DNA from 3 places in the Bacillus nitroreducens genome. Region 2 is predicted to be linked to each of the others. Evidence: riboswitches for the same ligand, from Rfam matches in the RefSeq annotation. Region 2 holds a riboswitch; each other region holds the start of a gene.
What was found. Region 2 has a riboswitch for cobalamin ahead of ACWPVE_RS18570 (ABC transporter substrate-binding protein). Riboswitches for the same ligand answer to the same signal wherever they lie in the genome.
Positions count from the first base shown of each region.

Region 1: another riboswitch for cobalamin. It lies ahead of ACWPVE_RS02825 (ribonucleoside-diphosphate reductase subunit alpha); the one in region 2 lies ahead of ACWPVE_RS18570 (ABC transporter substrate-binding protein).
Region 3: another riboswitch for cobalamin. It lies ahead of ACWPVE_RS16860 (DUF4430 domain-containing protein); the one in region 2 lies ahead of ACWPVE_RS18570 (ABC transporter substrate-binding protein).

Region 1 covers NZ_CAXHYI020000001.1:576,787-581,004, reverse strand. The annotation lists gene ACWPVE_RS02835 (5'-nucleotidase C-terminal domain-containing protein) at 1-361, shown strand, start outside; gene ACWPVE_RS02830 (GNAT family N-acetyltransferase) at 1,005-1,511, shown strand; cobalamin riboswitch at 1,608-1,899, shown strand; gene ACWPVE_RS02825 (ribonucleoside-diphosphate reductase subunit alpha) at 2,389-4,218, shown strand, end outside.
Region 2 covers NZ_CAXHYI020000003.1:3,008,003-3,012,220, forward strand. The annotation lists partial or broken gene ACWPVE_RS18560 (IS1182 family transposase) at 1-769, shown strand, start outside; gene ACWPVE_RS18565 (hypothetical protein) at 938-1,222, opposite strand; cobalamin riboswitch at 1,687-1,888, shown strand; gene ACWPVE_RS18570 (ABC transporter substrate-binding protein) at 2,067-3,056, shown strand; gene ACWPVE_RS18575 (FecCD family ABC transporter permease) at 3,019-4,086, shown strand; gene ACWPVE_RS18580 (adenosylcobinamide amidohydrolase) at 4,083-4,218, shown strand, end outside.
Region 3 covers NZ_CAXHYI020000003.1:2,673,403-2,677,620, reverse strand. The annotation lists gene ACWPVE_RS16875 (hypothetical protein) at 1-949, opposite strand, end outside; gene sigX (RNA polymerase sigma factor SigX) at 924-1,472, opposite strand; gene ACWPVE_RS16865 (ECF transporter S component) at 1,582-2,085, opposite strand; gene ACWPVE_RS16860 (DUF4430 domain-containing protein) at 2,089-2,508, opposite strand; cobalamin riboswitch at 2,859-3,076, opposite strand; gene ACWPVE_RS16855 (ATP-binding protein) at 3,170-4,218, opposite strand, start outside.

The sequences.
Region 1 (4,218 bases), on a different contig from region 2:
AGTGAAGGATCCGAATAATGTTAAGGTGTTTTATTGGAATCCAGAAAGTAAAAGATGGGAATTGGTCGGTGGCGAATGGAAAGATGGTAAAATTACAGCAACAACCGACCATTTCAGTACTTTTGGAGTGCTAGAAGTTAAAGATTCTAAGGAGACTCCAGTACCTGATACGAAAGACTCTGATAAAAATAACTCAGGTAATAAAGAACCAGGAGTGAAGGGTTCTGATGAATCTAATTCACAAGAAGGCAAAAAGCTTCCAACTACAGCAACTAATACAGGAAACTTATTAGTAGCAGGAATGATGCTAATCCTTGTAGCAGTTAGTCTTGTCTATTTTGTAAGAAGGAAAATGGCATAAAAATGTAAGAAGTATTGAGCTTCAAAAGCCATAGAACTAGGGTTCTATGGCTTTGTTTATAGGGAGTATTTAACATAAATGAATGGGAATGATTTTACTGATTCTCATAATTTAAATCTCAAATTAGACCTAATTGATCCTTTACCTTAGCATATTTTGAGCCCCAGAAAATGTCTTGAAGCCCTTATCTATGGCCCCTTTCTGACTTAATTTGCTGTAGATGTCTTGAATTTCTTCTTCGCTTTCACATTCTAGTGTAAGAGAAATGTGATTTCCGACAGTTACTTCTTGACCAGGGAATGTATCCGAAACCATGAGAAATAGTTCTTCTTTCTTTAATTTTGCATGAATGATTCGATAATCAGCCTCAGGCGGAGTTGGATACTCAGTTTCACCTAATGTCTAAATTTCTGTAATTTCTCCACCAAGAGTATGTGTATAAAAATCAAACGCAACTCTTGCATTCCCATCAAAAAGTAAATATGGTGAGTTGCTTGCCCTTTCATTGTCAACATAAAAATCGAAAGCGCTTACAATGTGATTTCTGTTTCCTGAAGAAGGTTACATTTTTGTATCTTTTTTCCTGATATTCCATTATAATGTTCTGAAAATAGAAAGGGCGGTGTTAGAAAGGAGAGTTAAGATGATTAGAAAACTAAAGCCAGAGGATGCAGAGAAGTATTGGAAATTACGATTAAAAGCATTAACAACCGACCCCAATGGGTTTTTAGTCACCTTTGAAGAAGCAATAAATACGGAAAATGCAATAGAAGAATACAAGGTTAGTTTACAATCCAAAGAGATTATAACTTTTGGTGCCTTTGAGGGAGATCAATTAGTTGGAATGGTTACATTAGTAAGAGAAACACGCCGAAAAATAAGACATAGAGCTAATATTGTAGCGATGTATGTTGATGATCAACATAGAGGTAAGGGAATTGCTAAAGCGTTGCTAAAAGAGGCAGTAAAATTGGCAGAAAGTTATCCAGAATTAGAACAATTGTATTTAACTGTAGATTCTGATAATACAGATGCGAAGGAACTATATAAAAAAATAGGCTTTAAAAAGTTCGCTACGGATAAAGGAGCAATCAAATACAATGGACGATATCGGGACGAAGATCATATGAAATTATTTCTCGAGAAATAATTGTCAAAATATGTCTTGCAAAAAGAACAGCAGTCGCTTATTATTTAATTAATAGCATATATTGATATATTTATTGTTTTCGAAACTACATATTGTGTTTTGCCTTGAGAAATAGATGCCGATTAGGCTTAAAAGGGAATCTGGTGAAATACCAGAACTGCCCCCGCAACTGTAAATGCTGACGAAATGAACAGACCACTGTATAAGATTACTTAGATTAGAGTTCAAAAAAAGAGGATGGAAAGGACCACGTCAACAAGAACGCGACGTCCTGTCGATGTGTCATTTTCACCAGAATTTTTGATACCTCTTTAAGGTGCTTATATGGGAAGGGTTCAAAGTAGAATGAAGCATAAGTCAGGAGACCTGTCTTTTCTTTAGATGTTTCACTTCTTCGGGGATTGAGAAGATGAAACGGTGGCGACAGGTAGGGTTCTATCTTTGTGCTCTCTTGATGTTATCGTTTCATCCGCTCAATTCATTGGGCGGATTTTTTGTTGTTTAAGAAGTTATCGATTTCAACCTTGTAGATAATTTTAAAATAGTTATCTACGTATACAGCAAGCGCACCAGCCCCTCTGTTGTATATCAAATCCGTCAAGAAGGTCAAAAAACACGCCTTTAGCCGTATCGTCTTATGCTAGTCGGACTTACACAGGACAAGGAAGGCTCAGAGAGGAGCATCTCACGAAGAAAATGGAATGCATTTTCGTGGATGTATTGACATCGATGTTTGCCATAGGGTGTGGTAGTAGTTAGTCGATGTTTCACTTTCAAGGCGCTTGCGTATTTGGTTTTGTATTGAAAAAAGTTAAGGGAGAGAAAAAAATTGACTATCTCAACTCAAGGAGAATTAGAAGTAGTACTCCAATCACTAATGTATGCTGAGAAAAACTATCAGATTGATACAACAGAAATGAAAGAAAAAATAAGGGGTATGAATCTATCGAATGGTCCAAATCAGCAAGCCCTTTTTTATGCTTTAAACAATATTGCTATGGACCAACCGAACTGGACCTATTTAGCAGCACATCTTTATTTAAATGAGCTTTATGAGAAAGCAGCACAGAGCAGGGACTATAATCGTACACAAAAATATGGTGACTTTTTTGAGTTACTACAGGAATTAACAAATAAAGGCATATATTCGGCAAACATACTAGATTCCTATACAAAAGATGAAATTGAAGAACTAGGAAAGGTTATTGACCCAACTAAAGATTTTTTATTTACATACATAGGATTATTTTTATTAGCAGACCGCTACCTTGCGAGAGATTATGAGCGCAACATTTATGAACTGCCTCAAGAGCGTTTTATGATCATCGCGATGACGCTCATGCAACATGAAAAAACGGACCTACGCCTGACTTATGTGAAAGAAGCATACTGGGCATTAAGTAATTTATTTATGACGGTAGCTACTCCAACTCTTTCAAACGCAGGTAAAAGTTTTGGTCAGTTATCCTCTTGCTTTATTGATACAGTGGATGACTCACTTGATGGCATTTATTTAAATAATTGGGATATTGCTAGATTGTCAAAAGATGGTGGGGGAATTGGCGTATACTACGGCAAGGTTCGTGCGCTAGGTTCCGATATCAAAAAGTTTAAGGGGAATTCGTCAGGTGTCGTTCCTTGGATTCGACTTATCAATGATACTGCAGTAAGTGTTGATCAGTTAGGGCAACGGCAAGGGGCTATCGCGATTTATCTAGATCTTTTCCACAAAGATATTATGAATGGTTTTTTAGATTTGAAAACAAACAATGGAGACGAACGCCGCAAGGCCCATGATATTTTTACAGGGGTATCTGTTCCAGATCTTTTTATGCAAAAGCTCCAAGAATGTGATGAAAATGGAAGAAGTATTGGGGAGTGGCACACGTTTTGTCCACATGAAGTAAAGCAAGTAATGGGATGGAAAGATGAACATGGTAATCCGTTAGGTCTTGAGGATTTTTACGATGAAGAGGATGAAAAATATTTCACTGAAAAATACATTGAGGCTGTCAATCATCCACTGTTACCACGTAAAACTTATCGAGCAATGGATATTATGGCACGGATCATGATCGCTCAGCTAGAAACAGGAACACCATATATGTTCTATCGTGATGAAGTCAACCGTCAAAATCCGAACAAACACCTTCTAGGAAAAGGAAGGACAGCAATCTTTTGCAGTAATTTATGCACAGAAATTGCACAAAACATGTCTGTAACGGGAATCTCTAAGGAATATATTGATGATAAAGGAAATATAGTGATTGTTCGAAAACCAGGTGATTTTGTGGTTTGTAATCTTTCTTCTATTAATCTACCAAGAGCTGTACGAGAAAATGTACTTGAACGTTTGATCCGAATTCAAGTTAGAATGCTAGATAATGTTGTAGATTTAAATACAATTTCAGTGAAACAAGCAGAAATCACTAACAAAAGATTTCGTGCTGTCGGCCTTGGGACATTCGGCTGGCATCATCTTCTAGCTCTAAAAGGAGTGTACTGGGAATCTGAAGAGGCTGTTCAATTAGCAGATGAGCTTTATGAGGATATTGCCTATTATGCAATCCAGTCATCGATGGAACTTGCAAAAGAAAAAGGAGCATATCAAGAATTTGAAGGTTCGGAATGGGAAACAGGCGTTTATTTTGCACGAAGAAAATATACTACCCAACGTTGGAAGACGCTACAACAAAAAGTTGCACAA
Region 2 (4,218 bases):
TAACGATCCAAAATTTATGCAGCAAAAAGGTGTTCGCTCCGTTATAGATGAAGATGCTCGGGTTGGACGCAAAAGTAAGTCCCAAGATTTTTTTGGCTATAAAACCGAATTTGTTATGACAACAGACGAACGAATTATCACTTCTGTTCGTACAGCCAGCGGATCTTATATGGATGGCAATTTTACAAATGAAATGTTGAATGACACTTTATCTTCTGGTATTAAGGTAAAAGAAGTTTACGCAGATAAAGCATATTTTAGAAAATCAATTTTGGATGAAATTAAAGTCTTTGAAGCAAAGGCTTATATTCCTGTGAGTTCCGTTGTATATAGAATAGATGAAAGTGAATTTACATATAACAAAGACTCTGATGAGTGGCAGTGTAGCCAAGGAAATACAACCATTCAGAAGAAACATTTTAACACTAAAAATAAAGACGGTGATAGAACAGGGTATAAATATTATTTCGATATTAAGCAATGTAAGACCTGTCCTTTACATGACCAATGCGCAAAAAAATCAGCAAGAAGAATCCTTGTCGTCGGAAAAAACACCACAGAGTTTTATGAAATATCACAATTTCAGAAGTCAGAGGAGTTTAAAGAAAAATATAAGAAGAGGGCTTCTATCGAAGGTAAGAATGCAGAGCTCAAACGTTTTCACGGCCTCTCCCGAGCCAGGGGGTATGGTCTATTAAGTGTGTCTAAACAATCTAAATTGGCAGCCATAGCAGTTAACTTGAAGCGGATAGCAGCTATTGCATCCGCTTCATCAGTTAAATAAAGGGGGAATGGAACACCCACCCCCTCATAATAATAAGTTTCAATAAAAATAATCCCATTTTTGGTAGTCAATTTTAAAATTTCGAAGAAATGGGAGTGGGAGTGAAAAAAACCTCTACTTTTTCACTGGTCTCGAACCGTCCCCGTGTTTCATTTACCAGTAGTATGGGTAACCGTATCCGAAGCCTGGGTATCCGAATCCGTATCCATAGAATGGGGGAACTAAAGCACTAGCTAGTAGTCCGCCTGCAAGGCCGCCTAAGAATGGTGCAAAGCCCCAGCCCCAAGGACGACCAAAGCCAAACCCGAATCCTGGGCGGCCAAACCCGAATCCTGGACGACCAAAGCCAAATCCTGGACGGCCGAACCCAAATCCTGGTCTTCGAATAATCCTCTCATCATTTCCATAATGTTGAATAGGCTGATACTGAGTGTACATCGTACATTCCTCCTCATGTGCAATCTTGAAACTCATAAATTCCCTTTTAAAACATGTGATGTTTACCTAATATGAGCTTTCAACCTAGTGTATGTGTCCATATGGGAGGAGGTATAGATGAGTGCCTAGTAGGACTGGTTTTTCTTGGAACTTAATTCGTTTTCAATAACTAAGGGTTGAATGGCTTTCGCGGCATTAGGCTTAATTATGATATTCTTTTACTTCATATTTAAAAAGTTTTATGAATCGATCATCTCTTTCAATTTTTCTTCACATTTTGAATCATGTTTTTTCTTGGAGCAGTTTGAATATATGAAGGATGGTAAGCAAATTTTTCAAGAGGATGAAGCTCTACTTAAATAGTGATTACATTAGGATAAAAACTACCAAAAAGGATCTGCGCCTATCTTGATCTATTTACAAAACCATAGGGTTGTACTATACTTTCTTCAGAATACAAAAAAATGAATATTTCGCAAATAGGTTTCTTACAATTCTTTTTCTAAGAGAATGTAAGACTAAGAGGGAAGTTGGTGTAAGTCCAACACGGTCCCGCCACTGTAAGCGAGGAGGAAGGTTATAAGATCCACTGTGTTTTTTGCATGGGAAGGAATAACCAACCGTTGATTCGTAAGTCAGGAGACCTGCCTATTTGTTTTTTTAAGCTTCCTCGAGGAAAGGAACGTTTAAAGTGCAAAAAAATCGATCATATGATATTTATTTGTTATCGTAGAATGACTTTACGAGAGTTCGATAACAAATAGTGGTTCATTTTGCCTTTACGAAACGCTCTTCCTCTGGAATGGCGTTTTTTTGTGTTCAGAATTAAAAGGGGGAAAATTAAATGAAGGAAATGTTGAAAAAATGGGGTCTACTCAGCCTACTTTTTCTTTTCACGATTGGCATTGTAGCGGGTTGTAGTTCGCAGGAAAAAGTGTCTCAAGAGGAGGAAGCTCCAAAGGTTGAAAATGTTGAAGCGGAGAATGGCAATCAAGAATTTCCAATTATGATTAAAGATAGCGCGGACCGAGAAGTGACGATAGAAGATGAGCCTGAAACCATTGTTTCCATTCAGGCAAGTATTACAGAAATTGCATTTGCACTTGGGTTAGGTGAAAAAATTGTTGGTGTATCTGATTATGATAATTATCCAGCGGAAGCACTTGAGATTCAAAAAGTAGGGGCACAGGATATCAATGCGGAAGTGGTACTCTCCCTTCTTCCAGACCTAGCACTTGTGACGGATTATCATTACAATACACATCCTGATATTTTGAAGCAGTTTGAAGAAGCAGGAATTGATGTGGTTGTCATTGGAAGTGCTTCATCGTTTGAGGATGCATATAAACATATTGAAATGATTGGAAAAGCGACAGGAACTATAGCTGAGGCAAACGAAATTGTGACTGATATGAAAAATCGTTTTGACGAACTCAAGGAAAAAGCTTCAGTTATTACGGATAAAAAGAAAGTGTGGGTTGAGGTTTCGCCAGCTCCCGATATATTTACAACTGGAACCAGTACGTTCATGCATGAAATGATCGAGGCCATTCAAGCAATCAACGTAGCAGAGGAGCATGAAGGGTGGGTACAGTTAACAGAGGAGGAAATTGTACAATTAAATCCTGATGTAATTATTACTACTTATGGCTACTACATAGAAAATCCAACAGAAGAAGTATATGGACGTGAAGGCTGGTCTGAAGTGCCAGCAGTGAAAAATAAACAGGTCTTTGATGTGGACAGCGATACAGTTACGAGACCAGGTCCTCGGTTAATTGAAGGAGTCGAGACTCTTGCGAAACATATTTACCCAGACGTTTTTAACCAATAAAAGTGCATGGCTGTACATTCTAAGCGGAGGGTTTGTCCTTAGTACAGCCCTCCTAGGCTTATTGATTAGTAGTGTCAAAGTTCCTGTTCCAACGATTTTACATATTGTCCTAGACAAAACCTTTGGCTGGGGCTGGTTAACCGAAGTGGCTCGAAATGAAGAGATGATTATTTGGAATATCCGGTTACCACGGGTCATGCTGGCATTTATGGTAGGTGCATCCCTTGCATTAGCGGGTGCTGCCTTCCAAGGCTTATTACGAAATCCATTAGCGGATCCTTATACAATCGGGGTTTCATCTGGTGCGTCACTTGGTGCGGTTTTTGTGATCTTTTTTCAATTTTCGATCTTTGGGTTAGGGAACTTTACGCTACCTGTTGTGGCAATTGTAAGTGGTTTTGCTTCACTTCTCATTGTGTTCGGACTGGTTCGATTGAGTAGTCGAAGTTTAGCAATTGAAACGATTATCTTGGCGGGGATTATTGTAAGTTCGTTTATTGGTGCAGTTGTTTCCCTCATTATTTCACTAAGCGACCAAGAATCTATGACTCAAATTATCTATTGGTTATATGGCAGCGTTGGTTTAAGAGGCTGGAGTCATGTTCAGTTGATTCTTCCATTTATGCTGTTGGGTTTCCTTATTTTGTTCTACCATTACCGGGAGTTGAATGCGTTAGCACTCGGTGAGGATGCCGCAGATCATATTGGGGTTGATGTGAAGAAAGGAAAGTTAGCTATCCTTATTGGAGCCTCCTTACTAACAGGTGCAGCTGTGGCGGTGTCTGGGTCGATTGGTTTTGTAGGACTTGTCATCCCCCATTTAGTGCGGATAGTTACAGGGCCCAATCATCGCCATGTTCTACCACTTTCATTGTTGGTAGGAGGAGCGTTTCTAATACTAGCAGATTTAGTATCTAGAACGATAATTGCTCCAGAAGAACTCCCCATTGGTGTTGTGACAGCTTTAATTGGTGCACCAGTTTTTGCCGTATTGTTAATCAGAGAAAGAGTGGGAGGGGAACGTAGATGATTACAATTCATAATTTAGTTGGTGGTTATTCGAATTCCCCGATTATAAACGGAATCAATCTTGAGATTCATCAGGGTGAATTTTTTGCCCTTTTAGGACCAAATGGAAGTGGAAAAACAACCCTTTTTAAAC
Region 3 (4,218 bases), 330 kb from region 2:
TGGCATCAAATGCTTGTTCGATTGTTTGATAGTTATCATAGGATAGGGCTAAAATTTTACGGTCTGATTCTTCATTTTGATAAGATAAATATGCCTTTTTTGTATCTTCTTCCACATCAATATGATTTTCTACAATACCCGTCTGTCCGATGATTACACCTTTTTGATTATGTTGATAAAGCTCAACATGTTGATAGCCTTGTAACATGTATCGGAATGAATTGATTGTTTGTCTAAATTGATCCGATTCAGCTGTCGCAAAGGACTCTGTTTGAATGGTGTTATTTACTTCAACCTTTACCGCTTTAGATTGGTTATTCGTTTCTATTTCTGAGAAATCCAAAAAGTAGGATTCTGGGACTTCATCAATTCCCCAACTTGGGTTTGCTCGAATAATGCCATTAACCGTTGAGAGGTGCTTTTGCCATTGCTCTACAAGGTTTCCCCCATCTGATTCTACAGCAATTGAAACGACAGCAGGAAACATGGCTCCACCTAAATATACACCGTATGTTAACAGGACTTCATTTTCTCCAATGGTGTTTACTACATAGTTTTGACTCGATTGATCTTCAAATGAAAACGTATTGTATTCTTCATTTCGCTCAGGATTTTGGCTTTTTTCTAGAATGCTTACCTCTTCTTCCACTGGTACTGTTTCTTTTGAATTTGAATCCATCGCTAAACGCGTATTTTCTTTTGCCATTTCGGCAGAATCATTACTGCTATTATTCATATTATTTAAGAATGAAGGGGCTAAGATGACTAATAGTAGCACAGCAGCTGCAGAGGCAATACTTGGTACAACCCAGAACCTCTTCTTTTTCTTATGCATATTAAGGGTTATATTTTGATAAATCTCGTGTGGATCTCGCCTATCTTTAATCTCAGGCATTTGTGTCAACAAATGCTCAATTTTTTCATCACTCCACTTTGATTTTTTCATCATCTACTCCCTCCTTTACAGCTAATTCTTCCATATACGACTTTAATACTTTAAGACCTCTATGTTGTGTCGTCTTAACTTTACTCTCCGTCCAACCAAGAGCTTGCGCTGTTTCAGCAATTGATAATGATTGAAGAAATCGTAAAATGAGCACCATCCTCTGATCAGTGGTACAACGGTCCAAACAGCGGTACATTGTTTGAATTTCCTCATTCTGCAGAGCGATTTCTTCTGGAAGTGGCGCATAATCCTTTACCTCTTGGCGACTCCAATCAAAGGTATCTAAAATACGTTGTTTCCAGCCTTTTTGTTTTCGAAATGAATCGATGGCAACATGTCTTGCGATTGAAAACAACCATGTTTTCTCACTACTTTTTCCTTCGAATCTATCATATGATTTTAAAACCCTTATATAAACTTCCTGAACGAGATCTTCAGCTAGTTCACGATTTTTTACCATATAAAATAAGAAGGAGAAGACATCGTGATGATACTTTTCATATAGTTCCTCAAACAAGGAATCCATAGCAAATCCTCCCGTTCATTTATTTGTCGTTTATACTCATAAAAAAGTTACACTCCCAATATAGTATGTTTTCATGAAAAAAGGAAGAATATTATGGTAATATTCTTCCTTACTTTGCGATTGTGACATTTTTCAAGAATAATAGTCTTAAGATTGGATAGAGGATAAGAAAAAACACGCCATTTCCAATTGCATGACTCAAATCAAATGGAAGACCAGCTAAATAATAAGCAATGAACTTACCAGACAATAAATAAAGAGGTAATGAGATGATGAATCCATATAGAAAACCACAAAACACCGCATAGATGGACAGCAAAATGGCTGGGATGCGATCGCGGTACTTCCGAATCAATCCACTAAGTACACCAATTATAGCCCATGCGATGATTTGCCCGAATGTCCATAAACCCATCCCCAAAACAAGGTTCGATAAAACTGCGCTTAAAACAGCTATAATCACACCATAAAGTGGCCCTAAAAACAAGCCTGTAATGATGATAATCACAGTTGTAGGCTGCACATTCGGAAGGAATGTAAATGTAATTCTCCCAACAACAGACAATGCGATTAACATCGAAAGCAGCGTAAGGTTTTTAACCGATACATTCATTAATTATTCCCACGAGTGTAAGTCAAATTCGATTTTGTCTTCAGGCTCCACTTTGTATTCATTTGCTCCAACCATTGCTTCTTCACCGTTTATGTAATAGAACCATGATGTTTTCTCTTCGTCACTTCCAGCTACCCCATTAATGCTGGCCACAAAAGCACCATCAAATTGTGTCTCGACTTCAAAATTTTCTTGCATAACATCCATTACAGTAACTTCTTTACCTGATTCAATTTCAATTTCTTTTTCTTCAATGATTTCTTCTCCGTTGTTTTTAGAAATTACTACTGTAACGATTTCAGCTTTTTCTTCTTGATTCGCACTCTCTGAAGCATCGTTATTGGAAGTATCGTTCGTTGTTCCTTCATTGCTACATCCAAATAATAATCCTAAAGATAGTAAAACAAATAATATTTTTTTCATTTCCCTAGCTCCCTCTGTGTTAGTTAATGGCAGTTTTCACAAAATCTGTTGTTTTTTTAACCTTTTGATTTACGTTGTGAGCGGAAGTTTTTCGCGGGTCCTACCTGGCCTCGAGTGCACGCTTTTCCCGCTAGTGTCACCGCCTTTACGCTTCAATCAATTGGTTCCACTTTATACGTTAAACACAACATTTTTTTGCAAAGAGCCTAATTATTACATCTATGTATAGTACTTTTTGCACCTACTACAAAAGATAAAAAAACCCACCCAATAGGGTGAGCTTTGTATACAATACGAAAAAACAATAAAGCCAAAAGCTTTAGTGTTAATTCCTACACCCCGAAGAATTAAAATTCGTTCGAAATTAGGCAGGTCTACTGACTATGGTTTCTTCCTACTTTGAGTCCTTCCCATATGATTAACAGCATTTGCCATTTATTCATACAGTGGTTCTTCTCATTTCGTCCACCTATACAGTTGCGGGGGCAGTTCTGGATTCACACCAGATTCCCTATTAAGTCTAAAGAGAAAAAAGCTTCTCTGACACCTATAATTCCGATTCATGATTTAATTTTTTATGACATTATTTATATTACTTGAAGTATTTCACTTTTACAACATGTTTCTTATGGAACAAGATTCTTCGCCACATTCAACCAAATTATTCACTTTTTCGAGGAATTATGAATGTAAATGTCGTTCCTTCGCCAAGTTTACTATGGACAGAGATGTTACCATTATGCGCAGCCACAATATTTTTTACGATAGCTAGTCCTAAGCCAGTACCTGACTTTCCTCTAGTTCTTGCTTTGTCTGCTTTATAAAAACGCTCAAATACAAATGGTAAATCCTCTTCTGGAATACCAGTACCAGTGTCTGTTATATCTACTTTAACAGATGTCTCCTGTCCAGTAACATGGACCTCAACTTTACCATTTTCATCCGTATGTCTGATTGCATTATCAATCAAATTAGTAAATACTTGTTCAATTCGGTCAGAATCTAAATAGATTTCCCCTATGTCTTCTTCCTTTGTAGCAGTTAAGGTAATTTGATTTTCCTTGGCCACCCCTTGGAATTTCCGAATCACACGTTCTACTAGTGAGTCGAAATCGACTGTTTCTTTATTCAACGTAATATTCCCTGATTGCATTCTCGCCAAGTCTAACAATTCATTGACGAGTCGCCCCATCCGTAAAGATTCGTCATAGATCACTTTAGTAAGCTCTTTACGCTCTTCTTCTGAGCTTGCAATATCATCCATTATTGCTTCACTATACCCTTGAAGCATTGCAATTGGGGTACGGAGTTCGTGTGAAACATTGGCAATAAAGTCCTCACGAAGTTTATCCAGACGCCTTTCTTCAGTCATATCACGAAGGACAGCAACGGCACCTCTGATATATGTTTGATTATATAGCGGACTCATTAAGATAACCCACGTTCTTCCTTGTAGGCTAATCTCAATAAATTGCTCTTTTTCAAACGAAACAGAGCGCTGAAATAAATCTCTTACCTCAGGTGGAAGTTCTTCTCCAACATCCTGATACATACCTTGTTGATAATACCAAGCTTGCAAAAATCGCTCAGCAGGTGGATTTGTTACCAATATCGTTCCATCTCGGTTTAAAGTGATAACTCCGTCCGCCATACTATTTAAAATACTCGCAAGCTGTTCTTTCTCTTGATTTAGGGCATTTATATTATATT